DNA from 3 places in the Nitrincola iocasae genome. Region 3 is predicted to be linked to each of the others. Evidence: predicted binding sites of a transcription regulator. Region 3 holds the regulator's gene; each other region holds the start of a gene.
The links. The regulator sigma-54, encoded in region 3, starts transcription at its own class of promoters, with help from an activator protein. The targets are predictions, from matches to a motif close to TGGCACNNNNNTTGCTNT.
Positions count from the first base shown of each region.

Region 1: flgB (flagellar basal body rod protein FlgB) is a predicted target of sigma-54. The motif match lies at 1,883-1,900, and genes of this name have one in related genera.
Region 2: flgF (flagellar basal-body rod protein FlgF) is a predicted target of sigma-54. The motif match lies at 1,727-1,744, and genes of this name have one in related genera.

Region 1 is NZ_CP044222.1:3,322,575-3,328,192, forward strand. It holds gene F5I99_RS15300 (flagellar hook-basal body complex protein) at 1-294, opposite strand, end outside; gene F5I99_RS15305 (flagellar hook assembly protein FlgD) at 309-980, opposite strand; gene flgC (flagellar basal body rod protein FlgC) at 1,003-1,437, opposite strand; gene flgB (flagellar basal body rod protein FlgB) at 1,440-1,844, opposite strand; gene F5I99_RS15320 (CheR family methyltransferase) at 1,993-2,832, opposite strand; gene F5I99_RS15325 (chemotaxis protein CheV) at 2,853-3,791, opposite strand; gene flgA (flagellar basal body P-ring formation chaperone FlgA) at 3,854-4,552, shown strand; gene flgM (flagellar biosynthesis anti-sigma factor FlgM) at 4,688-4,999, shown strand; gene flgN (flagellar protein FlgN) at 5,008-5,493, shown strand; tRNA gene F5I99_RS15345 (tRNA-Arg) at 5,549-5,618, shown strand, end outside; gene F5I99_RS15350 (cytochrome-c peroxidase) at 5,584-5,618, opposite strand, start outside.
Region 2 is NZ_CP044222.1:3,316,806-3,322,423, reverse strand. It holds gene F5I99_RS15300 (flagellar hook-basal body complex protein) at 1-1,523, shown strand, start outside; gene flgF (flagellar basal-body rod protein FlgF) at 1,802-2,545, shown strand; gene flgG (flagellar basal-body rod protein FlgG) at 2,564-3,349, shown strand; gene flgH (flagellar basal body L-ring protein FlgH) at 3,376-4,056, shown strand; gene F5I99_RS15280 (flagellar basal body P-ring protein FlgI) at 4,069-5,175, shown strand; gene flgJ (flagellar assembly peptidoglycan hydrolase FlgJ) at 5,177-5,618, shown strand, end outside.
Region 3 is NZ_CP044222.1:3,004,229-3,009,846, reverse strand. It holds gene F5I99_RS13825 (YhdP family phospholipid transporter) at 1-1,140, shown strand, start outside; gene yjgA (ribosome biogenesis factor YjgA) at 1,150-1,683, opposite strand; gene F5I99_RS13815 (HPr family phosphocarrier protein) at 1,692-1,961, opposite strand; gene rapZ (RNase adapter RapZ) at 1,973-2,830, opposite strand; gene F5I99_RS13805 (PTS sugar transporter subunit IIA) at 2,834-3,298, opposite strand; gene hpf (ribosome hibernation promoting factor) at 3,319-3,609, opposite strand; gene F5I99_RS13795 (RNA polymerase factor sigma-54) at 3,658-5,163, opposite strand; gene lptB (LPS export ABC transporter ATP-binding protein) at 5,203-5,618, opposite strand, start outside.

The DNA of each region.
Region 1 (5,618 bases), 320 kb from region 3:
GCCTTGTCCATCACTCAACTGAAAAAAGCCTGATCCATTGATGGCCAAATCAAGGTTATTGTTAGTGAACTCGATGGTGCCAGCACTAAAGTCCTGCGAAATGCCTGCGACAGTAACACCGGAACCCGGGCTATTACTTGAACCCGCACCCACAACTGCTGTGGCGTAAATATCAGCAAACTCAGTACGTGAGGATTTAAAGCCAGTGGTACTGACGTTAGCTATATTGTTACCGGTCACATCCAACATGGTGGAGGCTGCTTTTAAACCAGTAATCGCTGTATTGAATGACATGACGTTATCCTCACTTACCCTAGCTGTTTAACATCGCTGAAATCGATGCTACCAATTGCTGTATTCACTTTCATACCGATACCATTTTGACCCAGTGACACACTGTTCACGGTAAAGGGTAACCAGGTATCAACCTGTGTATATTTTTCTCCGTCGTAGGCCTCAGCTATCATCTGATAATTTCCCGGAGGCACTTCTTCAGAAGCATTCCAGACAAAGCTGCGCTCACCCGCCTGGGTCTGTCCCATATTCACCTGATCTACCAAGGCTCCCCCCTGATCGTAGATAGACACGCGCAGATCCGTAGTGTTGCTTTCCAGATTAACCGTGCCTGGCAACGCCCCGCCCTGTTGAGTCATCTGGGCTATATCCGTATTAATAAATACCCGCTGACCAACCATCGACGAGGCCTGTAAAGCACTTTGACTACTCAACAAACTATTACTCATGGTTTGAAAGGTGCTTGACATTTCTGCCATCGATTCAACCATGGTCATACTGGAAATCTGCTGCATAAATTCACCAGAATCGGCCGGACTGGTCGGATCCTGATTTTGTAATTGCGCAATCATCAGCTTCATGAACATTTGACTATCGTCATTCCCTTCAGCTTTCTTGGTTGAGCTCTGCTGATTGGCTTGATTGATCTGTTCAAAGATGTTGGGGGTGGTATTAATCGTACTCATGACGATATCCTCTAATTCAAGCTTACTGACCCAGTGTCAGGGTTTTCTGCAGCATCTGCTTTGCCGTATTCATTACATCAGTATTGATCTGGAAGGAGCGTGATGCTGATATCATATCGGCCATCTCCTCCACCACATTTACATTCGGGTAGTACACATATCCTTGCTCATCTGACAGCGGGTGGTCTGGCTCATAGGCCATGCGCGGCTGAGCCTGGCTTTCAACTATGCCTAATACTTGCACACCCTGCCCAGGCACCAATCCAGAATCTGCTGAGCGCAGCTCACCGGCATCCGGTGCTTTCAGTGAAAAAACCGGATGCCGGGCTCGGTAAGTTTCTCCCTCACTGGAGCTGACACTCTGTGCATTGGCCATATTACTAGCCGTGGTATTCAAACGAATGCTCTGAGCACTCATGGCTGAGCCGGAAATACTGAATACATTAGACAGTGACATACTTACTCACCCTTAACGGCTTTACGTAGACCGGAAAACTTGCTGTTCAAAAATTCAAAACTAGCCTGATAACGCAAAGCATTATCAGTATATCGTGCCATTTCTTCCTGCACTTCAACCGTATTGCCATCGACGGCAGGCTGCAATGGGTTACGGAACATCAAATCAGCCGCAAAATCAGGGTCAGCCAACTGCTGTTTATGCCCATTCTGAGTCACTGCCATTTTCAATGGCGATTGCTGATCTCCCATTGCGCCACTCAACGCCGCACGAAAATCGATATCTCTGGCTTTAAAATTAGGGGTATCAGCATTGGCAATGTTATTCGCTATCACCTCAGCACGCCGCGCACGCAACGTTAATGCGTCTGCGTGTATTCCCAGTGCTGAATCAAAACTTATTGCCATGTTTGCCACCTAACTCAAAAAACTGCTTTGAACCAAATAAAGCAAACACTGTGCCAAAAATCAAAAAACCCGCTATTGCGGGCTTCGAGAACTACAGGTGATGATGATCAGATCAAAAGCGGCAAAGGGCTGCCACCCGAGCGGCAACTCAAACCGCCTGATAGATAATGCCAGGGCGGCAATGAATCATTTTATACAGCTCAGGCAGCCCGGATAGAGACTCGGAAGCCCCCAGAATTAAATAGCCACCGGGTTTGAGCTGCTTATGAATTTTACGCAATATGTCGTTCTTTACATCTGACGAGAAATAGATCAATACATTGCGACAAAAGACAATATCAAACTGCCCTAACGTCGAGTACTGTCCGAGCAAATTCAAGCTTTGAAAACGCACACGATTGCGTATTTCAGTCTTGATCTGCCAACTCCCTTCGGAGGATTTAGTAAAGAAACGCGTCAAGCGATCCTGTGATAGCCCTCGTCCCAGCGCCAGCATCTCATACTCACCCTTGCGGGCCTGATCGAGCACTGTGGAGGCGATGTCGGTGGCGACAATTTCCTGGCCACTGGAAAATGCACTGGATTTAGTCTGGCGAAACTCTTCAATCACCATACTGATAGAGTAAGGCTCCTGGCCGGTTGAACAAGCTGCCGACCAGATACGTAGCTTCTGAAAACTTTTGCCATCACTCAATTCAGGCAGGAGTTTGTTTTTTAATATTTCATAGGGGTGAATATCACGAAACCACAGGGTTTCGTTGGTGGTCATAGCATCAATGACCTGCTCTTTAATAGTTGAATTACCTGGTTGATTGAGTCGGCGAATCAGCTCAGAAAGACTGCCATAGCCCTCTTTCTGCATGATTCGACTGAGGCGGCTCTGTACCAAATACTGCTTGTGCTCTGCCAGCAAAATACCACAGCTTTTTTCCAGAAACTGACTGAATCCTCTGAACTCTTCAGAAGTAATGCTGAATCCGCTTTTCACTCAATTCTACCTATCAGGTGTCAGTGCTTATTAACAGCATTGATGCGCTTGACGACTACTGAAGCCAAGTCATCCGGGTTAAATTTAGCCAGAAAACCATCGGCTCCAACCTTTTTTACCATCGAGACATTAAAGCCACCACTCAGAGAGGTATGCAGAATGACATGCAACTTATCCATACGGGTATCACCGCGAACCATTGAGGTCAGGGTATAACCATCCATTTCCGGCATTTCGATATCAGAAATCAACATCAAAAAGTAGTCAGGGACATCAACGTCCCGATCGGCCATGTCTTTGAGTATCTGCCAAGCCTGACGACCATTGTTAGCTACAGTAACCTTAAGTCCCAAACCTTCAAGACTTCGAATCATTTGATTACGGGCAACCTGAGAGTCATCACAAATCATAACCCGGTACTGCTCGGCCTTGGTTTTCATTTCTTTAGTGGCAATATCACCACTGACATCGGTTGAGGCGGGGTAGATATCAGCCAAAATTTGCTCAACATCAATAATTTCGATGAGTTTTCCTTCAAATTCAAACACCGCTGTCAGGTAATTATCTGACCCAATTTCAGCAGGGGGAGCCATAATCTGATCCCAGTTGGTATTCAGAATGCGGTCGACCTTTCGAACCAGAAAGGCCAGAGTGCGCTTGTTGTACTCAGCAACAATCAAAAAGCAGCTACGCTCCTCTTCCGCTGGCACTGGCGGTCGACCGATAGCTTCAGACAAATCGAGTACGGGTATGGTCTCGCCACGTATGTGTGCCATACCTTTGATAACCGAGGTTTTTCGGGGCACTTCGGTGAGTTCCGGACACTGTAAAACCTCACGCACTTTGAACACGTTAATGCCATAACGCTGCGAGGTTTCAAGACCAAATAACAGAAGCTCAAGACGGTTCTGACCGACCATCTGTGTCCGAAGGTTTACACTATCCAATATACCTGACATGATTCAATAAACCTCAAGCCTACTTAAACAGAGTTGCATCTCCCCGATGGAACAGGAAACGCGTGAATACTGTTAATTTAACACTAGTTGCATTGTTTTTGGTTAATTTTTTGGCTGCAACTGCGGCTAACGCTAGAATGCTGCCTGAAGATATCGAACAACAGGTTCATGACACCCTCATTCATGAGTTTAACACACGATTACCAGAAAGCCGGATTGAAGCAACAATTAATCCTGTAAATCCTGCTCTGGACCTGCCCCGCTGCCAGGCACCACTCGAAATCAGCCTACCGTTTAACAGTGGTCAGCGGGTTACAGCGAAAGTAACCTGCCACACTCCCTCTTTCTGGAGCTTGTTTGTTACCGCCCAAGTAAGCCAACTCGTTGATGTCATTGTGACAAGTCGCCCCTTATCTCGCAACAGCCGCATAGCACCTTCTGACATACGCTTAGTCGAGCAGAATGTGATACGCATGAATGGTGATTATTTCACTCGCGAGCAGGATGTTGTCGGTAAGCAGGTCAGGCGCCCAATGGGCAGCGACGAGGTTATCTCGTCGCGCATGATTGAACGTGCACTGGCTGTATCCCGGGGCGATCAGGTATCACTTGAGTCCAGGCGCGGATCGCTGGTTATCAGAACCTCAGGCATAGCGCTGGAGGATGGCCTGACAGGCGAGCAAATACGCGTCAAAAACGAACAAACCGGCATAGAGATACGTGCAGTCATCACTGCCCCAGGTGTTGTTCAGGTACCTTAATAGCCTGTTTTTGCTATACTGTGTGAATTCATGCTGTGCAGCCGCAAAAATATTAAAAAAACATTAAAGAAACATTAAAGAAAATAAACGGCTGACCGATAACTACAGCATAACCAGATTACGAGGTGATTCAGGATGGCTATTGAACTGAACGGCCTGTCCTCAAACCAGACGACAGCCGCCCGCGGCAAACAGGCAGAACAAACATCTGCCAAGCCCGAAAACAAGGGTAATGCTGACAATACACACGCATCTAAAGCGGATACTGTTCGTCTTAGTGATGCAGCACAGGCTCTGCAGTCCGCCAGATTACAGGCTGATGACAGCTCGGATTTTAATGCCGAAAAAGTGGCTGAGATAAAAGCCGCTATTGCAGATGGTAGCTACAATATCAGCAATGAACGCGTTGCCGATAAACTATTACAGTTCGAAAAACTTTTTAGTTGATCAACTCTATGCCTACAAATCTCTATGAACAGTTTGCAACCCTGACTCATCAGGGTTGTTTGCTTTTCAGTTCGCTCCAAGAAATTCTTGAGCAAGAGCACGCGGTACTGGAACAGCGTGATCTTGAAGGACTAAAGCAAACTACCCGCAATAAGCATGACATACTGCTCAAGATTGAAAACAATATTCGCGAACGCAATCAGACATTAACACTGGCAGGCTTCTCGCCTTCTGAGGCCGGTTTTGAGAGCTTTTCCGCTGAGTTTCCTGCCTCCCTGCGTGAAGCTGTTTTAGCTGATTGGCTGCAACTAAAGCAACAGCTCCATAACGTTCGCGCAACCAGCAAACGTAACGAACAGATTCTATCCCGCAGCAAGCAAAACGTTGACCAGCTACTGGCCCTATTACAAGGACAGCAAGGCTCCAATGTGCTTTATGATCCGGCTGGCAGCAAAGGCAATTACGCAGCGCAACGTAGTATAGGTAAAGCCTAACCCCTCACACACTGGTCAGCCACCCCGATTCTCAGTACAATACCCGCCGCGCCTTCTCCCTGTAGTTCAACCGGATAGAACGGACCCCTCCTAAGGGTCAGATCGGGGTTCGAGTCCCTGCGGGG
Region 2 (5,618 bases), 310 kb from region 3:
CACCTAAAGCCACAGAGTCGATCGATCTATCGTTTAATATCGATGACAGGGCGGATTCATCAACCTTATTGCCTGAATATAATAAGGATGAGCCGGGTTCCTTTACTTATACCACTACCGTCAGAAGTTTTGACAGCTTAGGTAATGAGCAAACCGTTAAGTTTAACTTTGCTGAGCAGCGTCCTGTGCGACAGCAGTACGCATATGATGTAACTGGCCTGACAAACTTTACCATATCGGGTGTTACCTTAGACAGTGTTACGGATTTTGTCGCTGGGGAGTTGGTTGATAATCCCCCAGATAATAAACGTTCAGCATTGGCAGCAGTTGATCCACGAATTGATCTAAACAGTATTCGGTATGATGGAACAGAGCTTTCTTTTGAGTTGAAAGCAGCAGAAACTGATACTGGAGGGATGCGTGTTACTGATACATCCGCTCCCTTAATCCCGACGGTGGAGCAAAAACGTGATGCAAATGAGGTCCGTACCTATGATCTGGCGTTTACAGGGAGCCCCGCGGGAACAATTGAGATAGGCGGTGTTACGGTCCCTATAACGGCGGGGCAGACACACACAGAGATAGCTCAGGCAATCAAAACCCGTGAACCACAGATTTTAGATCGTAATCCTGATATTGAAGCCATTTTTATTAATGATGATGGTGTTAATCCACCGCAAGTCGAAATTCGCTTCAAGGCTGACGTTGGTGAAGTGGCTGCAAATCGCTATCAACCGATAATCTCCAATACCGTCGCCGCTGCTCAAATTGATTTTGGTACAGCGACTGCTAGCGGTGTTGCATCGGCTATCGCTGATCCGGATGAGCATGTTGTTGGTGATAATAGTTATCAGGGTAAATACCGCTTGTATGGTTACCTGAATAATGAAGAGTTGCTTGATCTTGGTAAGCTTCAGGATCCTGGTGCAGGTTCTGAAACCGAGCCTGGCCCTATTCTCATTTCATTCAATCCGCGTAGTGGTTTGCTGGATGGTATTAATGTGTTTGGCAGCGATGGTTCCTTTACCCCAGGTACGCAAGTACCTGCAATTACCATCAGTGGTGCAGATCCAGCCAACCCTCTGACAGAAATTCGTCTGGATCTAACCAACTCTACACAATTTGCATCGGCTTCAATTGTTAAGAATCAGCAGCAGGACGGTTATACTAAAGGGGATTTGATTGGGGTGACGTTTGCGCCAACAGGGGAAATGGTGGCTTCATTCAGCAATGGACAGAACCAGTCTCTGGGTGTGGTGGCCTTCGCTACCTTTGAAAATCAGGATGGGTTACGTCCAGCGGGTGATACGGAATGGATAGCAACTCTTGAATCCGGTAATGCTATTCTTAACCCCCCGGGTACAGGCTTAAATGGTACGCTGCGTTCAGCGGCATTGGAGCAGGCAAACGTAGACCTGTCGACTGAGTTGGTTAACCTGATTCAGGCGCAGCGTAACTTCCAGGCTAGCTCTAAAACGCTGGAAACAGCTAACAATATCACTCAGAATATTCTGAATATTTAATAGTAGAGCAGGCACCTGAATTTGTAGGAGCTCACCCTGTGAGCGAAGATATAAATCGTCCAGAGACTGGGCTCCTACACATGGTTCCATATACCTGTAGGAGCCCAGTCTCTGGGCGATTTTTCGCTACATCATATTGTCGCCCGGAGACCGGGCTCCTACAACACCTTTTCCCTTCTCAGCTACTCCGTTAAATACACACCTGGCACACGAATTGCAATATATCCTGTAGTCCCGATAAAAGCGGCAAGCGTCTACCGCCGTACAGAGGAGAGGTAATGGATAAAGTATTGTATGTAGCCATGACCGGTGCGCGCGAAAATATGAATGCGCAGCAGATCCGGGCCAACAATCTGGCTAATGTCACTACCACCGGCTTTAAACAGGATTTTGAGCAGGCACGTTCTATGAGGGTAATGGGTGACGGTTATGCATCACGCGTCTATTCAATGGCCGAGTCCCCCGGGACCAATCGAGCATCTGGAACGTTGCAGCAAACCGGGCGGGATCTGGATATTGCCGTAGTGGGAGGGGCTTGGCTTGCTGTGCAGGCACCGGATGGTACAGAAGGTTACACGCGTGCGGGTGAGCTGCAAATCAATGCCGCGAACCAGCTGGTTACTGGCAGTGGTTTGCCGGTTATGGGTGTAGGTGGTGCTCCGATTGTCATTCCGCCCGCTGAAAAAATTGAAATTGCTAATGATGGTGCTATCAGTATTCGGCCGGTTGGTGATGATGCCGTAGGGTTAGTGCTAGTCGATGCAATTAAAGTAGTTGAACTGGATCCGGCTACCTCTTTTAAAGGAACCGAAGGATTAATGCGCACTAATGACTTGCAGCCGTTGCCACCGGCACAGAATGCGCAAATTCGATCAGGCTACTTGGAAAGCAGTAATGTCAATGCCGTTGAAGAGTTAACTGCGATCATCACCCTGTCACGTCAGTATGAGATTCAGGTCAAGATGATGAAAACTGCTGAAGAGAATTCCAGTGCTGCAGCCAGTGTGCTGCAGATGAGCTGATAACAGGAGAATAAGATTATGCATGGTGCATTACATGTCGCAAAAACAGGTCTCAGCGCACAGGATACCAACTTACGGGTAATCTCCAATAACCTGGCTAACGTCAGTACCGTTGGGTTCAAGAAAGATCGTGCTGTGTTCGAAGATCTGCTCTATCAGATTCGTCGTCAGCCTGGCGCTCAAAATGCTGCAGATGCGCAATTGCCTTCAGGTCTGCAGTTGGGTCACGGTGTTCGTACCGTTAGTACTCAGAAAATGTTTGATACGGGCGACTTGCAGATTACTGATCGTACCTTTGATGTGGCGATTAATGGCCGAGGTTTTTTTCAGGTATTGCAGCCGAATGGTGATACTGCCTACACCCGTAATGGCCAGTTCCATCTTAATGGTGATGGACAGATTGTAACCGCCGAAGGCTACCAGTTAGAGCCAGAGATAGCATTGCCTGGTGAAGTGGTGAACTTCAGTGTGGGTGTTGATGGTACGGTGACCGCCGTCATCGCAGGTGATCCTAATCCGCAGGTATTGGGACAGATCGAACTGGCTGACTTCGTTAATCCGGAAGGTTTGCAGGCTGTAGGTCAGAATCTGTTTATTGAAACTGCCGCCAGTGGTCCAGCAAACGTGCTGAACCCGGGTGAACAGGGTGTGGGTATTCTAAAACAGGGTATGTTGGAAGGATCCAACGTCAATGCGGTAGAAGAGTTGGTGAATATGATCACCACTCAGCGTGCTTATGAAATCAATTCCAAAGTCATATCTACAGCCGATCAGATGCTGTCCTTTGCCACACAGCAGCTTTAATGAGTCGGGCATAAGAGGTTAGGGTGATGAAACGTGTAATAAGACTTTCCTTGGTAACAGCTGGTTTGTTGGTGTTGGCTGGCTGCGTGAACAAAGCCCCCAAGCCAGACAATCCTTACTATGCACCCGTACAAATGCCCAGCTTCGAAACGCCCAAACCGATCAATGGCGCTATTTACCATGCGTCAACCAGCCGCGACATTTACAGCGATGGTCGGGCACATCGGGTAGGCGATATTATCACTATTAATCTGTCAGAAACCACGCAGTCTTCCAAGCAGTCGAGTACCAGTATTGATAAGAGCACGGATATCAATTTGCCAGTCCCCAATGTTATGGGGCAGCCGCTAACTATTGGCGGACGTGAGTTGTCAGCAGGTGTGAGCGGTGAAACCGAATTTGAAGGAGATTCTAGCTCCAAAATGAGTAATCAGTTGAGTGGCAATATTACTGTCACCGTGCAGGAAATTTATCCCAACGGTGTGATGCTGGTGCGTGGAGAGAAATGGCTGACCTTGAATCAGGGTGATGAGTATATTCGAATCAGCGGGTTGGTTCGGCCTCAAGACATTACGGCTGATAATTCGCTCGATTCAACACGTCTGGCGGATGCACGTATTACCTACAGTGGCACGGGAGCTACGGCTGATGCCAATGTGATGGGTTGGCTGGGTCGTTTCTTTATCAGCGCACTGATGCCCTTTTAAGAGGATAAGAATATGAAAAAAATCATCTTGTTGGCGATTATCCTTCTGTTCAGCATCGAATCAGCGTTGGGAAACACCTATACCTCTCGGTTGAAAGATCTGGTCGATGTGTCCGGCGTACGAAACAACCAGCTGGTAGGTTATGGTCTGGTTGTGGGGTTGGATGGAACCGGGGATAGCCGCGCAAATTTCACCTCACAGACGTTTCGGAATTTGTTGAATAACATGGGGGTCGTTATGCCGGCCAACGTTAACCCACAGTCAAAAAATATAGCCGCTGTAGCGATTCATGCCGACCTGCCACCCTTTGCCAAGCCGGGACAGACTATCGATATCACCGTATCCACCATCGGCGATGCAGGCAGTCTGCGCGGTGGTTCATTATTAATGGCTCCGATGAAAGGTGCTGATGGTCAGGTCTATGCGATGGCACAAGGAAGTCTGATCGTAGCGGGTTTTGGTGCCGAAGGTCGTGATGGCTCACGTATCTCAGTGAACGTGCCCAGTGTTGGGCGTATCCCCAATGGGGCTACCGTAGAGCGTGAGGTAGTGAGTGGTTTTAGCCAGGGCGATAGCCTGACACTGAACCTGAAAACACCAGATTTCACTACAGCACGTACCATTTCCGATCAGATTAATGGTTTGCTTGGGCCGCAAGTGGCTGCAGCAATGGATTCAACCTCCATACGTGTACGTGCGCCGCGTGATCCGTCGCAACGTGTTACTTTTTTGTCAGTGCTGGAAAATCTGCAGATTCAGACAGCGGAAGAAACCGCTAAAGTGATTATTAACTCGCGCACCGGCACCATCGTTATCGGTCAGCATGTGCGTGTATCGCCCGTGGCGATTACCCATGGTGGCCTGACTGTATCGATTACAGAAGAGTTCGATGTGGACCAGCCGGATGCGTTGGCGGGCGGCCGTACAGTGGTGACACCACGTACCGGTATCGAAATAGATGAAGGTTCCGGGCGAATGTTTGAGTTTGCTCCAGGTGCCTCCTTGCAGGACATCGTGGAAGCAGTCAATAATGTCGGCGCAGCCCCCGGTGATTTAATGGCCATACTGGAAGCTCTGAAGCAGGCCGGTGCGCTCAGAGCTGAGTTAGTGGTAATCTGACATGGTTAATAACAAGCCCGCCGTGGCGACACAAAATCCGCAGTTTTATACCGAGCTGAATCAACTCAGTGAGCTGCGTCGCCGTGCGGGTGATGATGAACAGGGTGCACTGCGTGAAGTCGCGCAGCAGTTTGAACAGATATTCATGAACATGATGCTGAAAAGCATGCGTGATGCCAATGCCGCCTTTGGTGAAGATAACCCCTTCAACAGTAACAGTACCCGTTTCTTCCAGGATATGTATGACCAGCAGATGACGTTGGATCTGGCGCAAAGTAGTACGCTGGGGCTAGCCGATGTTATGGTGCGTCAGCTCAGCCAGCATTCTGGCATTCCCGCAAATCAGGATAGGGATGATCTGAACCAATCACTAAGCGAAGCCGAAATGCTGCTGAATCGTGCCATGAATACGACGGCAGGTATGGCGGCTTCAGCCGTGTTAG
Region 3 (5,618 bases):
ATCTATCCTGAAAATTCACGTTTATCTTTTCACTATGATCAACTGCTGCAAGGTGTTATGGACTTGTCAGCTGAGCTGCGTGGACAGGTGTTGCTGGGCCAGGGAGTTCCGGTACTGCCGCAAACCGCCAGGCTTGAAGTATCTGGTGAGTTGGCTGGACTAAGCGCCCAAGGCTATATTCAACCCCCAGCATTGGTCTCTGAAGGTGAATGGGTCGCTCGATTTGCTTATCTGCATCTGCCCATTGCAGATGCAGAGTCTGAATCTTCTGTGCCGTTGCTGCAATCGGGTAGTGATCAAACGCACTCGGTAGATACCTCAGAGCTTCCCAGGCTTGATCTGCAAATTGATGACTTGCGTTTGGGTCAGCGGGCTTTGGGGCGCTGGCAATTGCGTATGCAACCACAAGCACAGCAGGTAACCTTTGAAGACATACAGGGTGAGCTGCTTGATTTTTCTGTGAGTGGCAGAGCCCATTGGCAAGCTGGGGCACATCCGGCCACAGACCTGACATTAAACCTGTCAGGCGCTGATTTGGCTGATGTGCTTGATCTTTGGGGGCAGGGAAGGCCTCTGGAGACAACTCGGTTAGTATCTTCAGCACAATTGACCTGGCCAGGTGCTCCCTGGCAATTCAGTGTGGCTGAACTGGATGGTTCTTTCAGCTTTCAGGCTGAAGAGGGGCGTATCATTGAATCCGGTAGTGGTGCTAACTTGCTGCGGGTATTCGGGCTGCTTAATTTAAACACCCTGTCAAGACGACTGCGACTGGATTTTAGTGATCTGCTTCAGCGTGGCTTGGTATTCGATGAGTTAAAGGCCAGCTATGATCTGAATGGGGGGCTGGCAAGTACCCGTGATCCATTCATGCTAACTGGCCCGTCGGCCTCCATGGAAATTACCGGCAGCGTCAACCTGAATACACAGCAACTGGATAAAACCATTAAGGTGAGTGTGCCACTGAGCAGTAATTTGACTCTTGGGGCGGTGTTACTTGGGGCTCCTCAGGTTGCCGGTGCGTTATTCATTTTTGATAAAATCATGGGTGACCGCATCGAAAAAATGACCCGCATTGCCTATACATTAACGGGTCACTGGGATGATCCTGAGCTGAACCTGCTGAACGCTAACGAGGGCTGATGTCCTGGCTCAGTTTGATTCGGTGGTGTCACGCAGAAAGCGGAATAGCTTACGATACTGCGTCGGGGGTTGCTGTTTTTCAATTTCCCGTCGGGTATTCCGGATTAGTTGACGCAGTTGCTGGATATCTGTCTGTGGGTGATCATTGATAAAGGCTTCCAGTGCTTCATTTCCGGCTGTACCTTCAAGCAGTAATCGCTCACGCCACTGCTCAATGGCATGAAACTTCTGGTTATGCGCCTGGCTTGCGGTATCAAATTCATCTAATGCCAGACGGATAGCGTCCACGTCAGCATGGCGCATTAATTTGCCAATAAATTGCATATGGCGTTTTAATGCCCCGTTAGAGGTGATGCGTCGGGTTTCGGTTATGGCTGCTCGCAGGGCTTCATCCATCGGGATTTTCTCCTGCTGATCCGGACGCAGCTCGGTGATGCGTTTACCCAGTTGTTTCAGCGCATCCATCTGCCGTTTCAGCTCAGAGCGACTGACAAGTATATCTTCATCATCAGTCTGAAAGTTATTTTGATCTGGTGAATTCATAAGGGGCTCTATTCCGGCTCATCAAAACGGTTGTTGATCAGCGTAATTATGGCTTCAAAAGCCTGGTGTTCATCTGTGCCTTCAATACGAAGGTTAAGCTCAGTGCCTTTGCTGGCTGCCAGCATCATCACTGCCATAATGCTTTTACAGTCGACGCAGCGGTCATTTTTTTCAATCTCAATCTGACTGGAAAAACCACTGGCCAGGGTGCTGAGCTTAGCGGCGGCTCGTGCATGTAAACCGAGTTTATTAATAATAGTGATGGGAGATTCAATCATGCCTTTCTCAATCAGGTCAGTTCACGGTGACGGACGTGGACACTATCCATGGACAAGCTGAAATGACTAGCCAGGTATTCTGCCAGATAGACCGAACGATGTTGGCCTCCAGTGCAACCTATACAGACTGTCAGGTAGCTGCGGTTATCCTGGCGAATACGCGGTAACCAGCGTTCCAGAAAATGAGTGATATCGGCCGCCATTTCATCCACATCAGGCGACTGCTGCAGAAATTCACGCACCTCCGTATCCAGTCCTGTCAGGGGGCGTAATTCAGGTATCCAGTGAGGGTTGGGTAGTGTGCGGACGTCAAAAGTGAAGTCAGCGTCCAGTGGTACGCCATGTTTGAAGCCAAAGGACTCAAATAGCAGGGAGAGGGATTGCTCGCGCCTTTGTGTAATACGTAGTTTGATACGATCACGCAGCTCATAGAGCGTCAGTCGGGTGGTATCAATGCGCATGTCGGCCAGGGTCGCGATGGGCTCCAGTAACACGCGTTCGTATTCAATTGCTTCACGTAATCCTGAGTGAGTGTCGGTGAGCGGGTGTTTGCGCCGGGTGGCACTGAAGCGTTTTAGCAACGTGGATTCTGATGCATCCAGATAGATGACTTCACAGCTCAGGTCACTGAATTGTTTGAGTTGTTCAAGTAACGCTGGAAAGCGTTCCAGGTTGCTGGTCAGGTTCCGGGCATCAATACTGACCGCTATTTTTGACGGGTTTCCCGTGGCCTCAGTCATTTGCTTGATCAGTTCGGGTAGTAAAATGGCTGGCAGGTTGTCGATGCAATAAAAGCCAGCATCTTCAAGTGCTTGCAATGCCGTGGTTTTACCTGAACCAGATCGACCACTCAAAATGACCAGCTTCACAGCTTAGGCCCCTTGCCTGGCAGCGTTCAGGAAGCGACTGTACAGCGTTGCTGCATCAGCAGCACTGCGCAGTGTTTCACGTATTTCAGACTGACTGAAAAGTTCGGCAAGCCCGGCCAGTGTCTGTAAATGCTCTGTAGCGGCATCTTCAGGTACTAGCAGGCAACAGAGAAGGTCGACTGGACGGTTGTCTATCGCGTTAAAATCAATCGGCTCTTTCAGGGTGACTAAGAGTGCGAGAGCTCGATTGCACCCAGCCAGACGACAGTGTGGGATCGCCACACCGTCGCCGATACCGGTACTACCGAGACGTTCACGATTGAGTAGGGCACTGAAGACATCTTCAACTTCCAGTTTATCGATCTCGGCGGCCAGAGCTTCGCTGGCGATTTCTAAAACACGTTTTTTACTTCCTGCATCAATATGACAAAGTGTCAGGGATTCAGTCAGTAGTTCGGATATAGGCATATGATAGTCAATACTAAAGGTTATTTATGAGATTTCATTTTTTCCTTGTGCTTAATGATCTGACGATCCAGTTTGTCGATCATGGCATCTATTGCAGCATACATGTCATCCTGTTCGGCTTGTGCAAATATTTCACCACCAGCTACATGTAAGTCAGCTTCAGCTTTCTGGCGCTGCTTCTCAACACTCAGGGTCACCTGTACGTTGGTAATATTGTCGAAATGACGCTCAAGACGCACGAATTTACTGCGCACATACTCATTTAATGCATCTGTCAGTTCTACGTGATGACCAGTTATATTGATCTGCATGGTTTCTCTCCTTAGTGCTGGTACGATAAGGTCGTACTCTATAGTTAATTAAAGCAGACGCTTGCGCTCATTAGAAGGCGGAATGCTTAGCGCTTCACGATATTTTGCAACGGTACGTCTCGCTACGTTGATTCCCTGCTCTTTCAGCAGTTGTGCGATCTTGTTATCGCTGAGGGGTTTGGCTGTATTTTCAGCAGAGATCAACTTTTTGATCAGCGCCCGGATAGCTGTAGATGAGGCGCCTTCACCATCAGCGGTATTGACCTGGCTGGAAAAGAAATATTTCAGCTCGAAAATACCTCTGGGGGTATGAATGAATTTTTGTGTGGTGACACGGGAAATGGTTGATTCATGCATGGACACCGCTTCGGCGATATCATGCAGCACCATGGGTTTCATGGCTTCATCACCTGTATCGAGAAAGTCACGCTGTCGCTCTACGATCTCAGTCGCCACTTTCAATAGCGTATCATTTCGGCTCAGTAAGCTTTTCAAAAACCAGCGGGCTTCCTGCAGATGGTTTTTCAGGTAAGTATTGTCTGCGCTACTGTCAGCGCGGCGGATCAAATCAGCGTACTGTGAGTTAATCCGCAGTTTCGGAGCGATATCGGGATTAAGGGATACAATCCACTCATCATGGATCTTGCGGACCATAACGTCAGGAATTACATATTCAGATTGGGTGGAACTGATCAGTGCGCCGGGTTTGGGGTTCAGTGATCGGATCAGATTGATGACATTATCTAACTCAACGTCATTTAGGCGCATTTTGCGCATCAGGGTTTTGTAGTCATGACTACCCAGCAGCGGAAGAAATTCCCGGCAAAGACGGATCGCTTGTTCACGCCACTCAATTGCATCAGGCAGTTGCTTGATCTGAATACACAGGCATTCACTCAGATCACGGGCTGCCACACCGGGTGGGTCAAACTGCTGAACCCGATGAAGTACCGCCAGAATTTCATCTTCATCTGCTTCCATGAACAGTTCCGGCTGTTGTGCCTGAAACTGTTCCAGAAGTTCTGCGGGGTCGCTACGCAGGTAGCCATCGGCATCAGTAGCATCGATAATGGCTTCCGCCACCATGTAATCCTGCTCACTCATGGGCGTTAAGTTCAGTTGCCAGATCAGATGATCCTGCAGAGTGTCTTCTCGGGTATCATTATCCTGATTGGGCCAGTCGCCTTCAGTAGCCGGGCCGGTACCTGAGCCTTGAGCCTGGAAGGTATCTTCCCAGTTGCTGTCAGTGGGCAAATCTTCCGGAATAGACTCATTCCAGTCATTATCTGCTGCTGTGTCATCGCTCAGACTGTCTGAGGTTTCACTGTTACTGCTGAGTGCGGCCGTTTCTTTGTCTTCATAGGTTTCACCCACGTGCCCTTCGGCCGCGTCAGACTCTTCATCACTGACTTCCAGCAACGGGTTGCTGTCCAGCGCTTGCTGGATCTCCTGTTGCAGATCCAGAGTTGACAGCTGTAGCAGGCGGATAGCCTGTTGCAGCTGTGGCGTCATCGTGAGATGTTGGCCGATCTTGAGATGTAACGCTTGCTTCATATGCCGTTTAGATCACTTATTCAGAGGCAGGGATGGTGACTAGAGTTGGAACTGATCGCCCAGATAGGCGCTGCGAACCTGCTCATTACCCATTATGTCAGATGGACTGCCATCTGCAAGGATGGCGCCTTCACTCACTATGTAGGCACGTTCACAAATATCGAGGGTCTCACGAACATTGTGATCTGTTATGAGTATACCTATATTACGTTCCTGAAGATGCCGTATAGTTTGTTTAATGTCATTTACTGATATCGGATCAACACCGGCGAAAGGTTCATCAAGCAGAATGAAGCGGGGCTCCGTGGCCAATGCCCGGGCTATTTCCACGCGTCGACGCTCCCCCCCGGACAGCGCCATGCCAGGACTATTTCGTAGATGGGTAATATGGAATTCCTGTAACAATTCTTCCAGCAGTTGTGTGCGATCTGATTTGGATAATTCTTTGCGGGTTT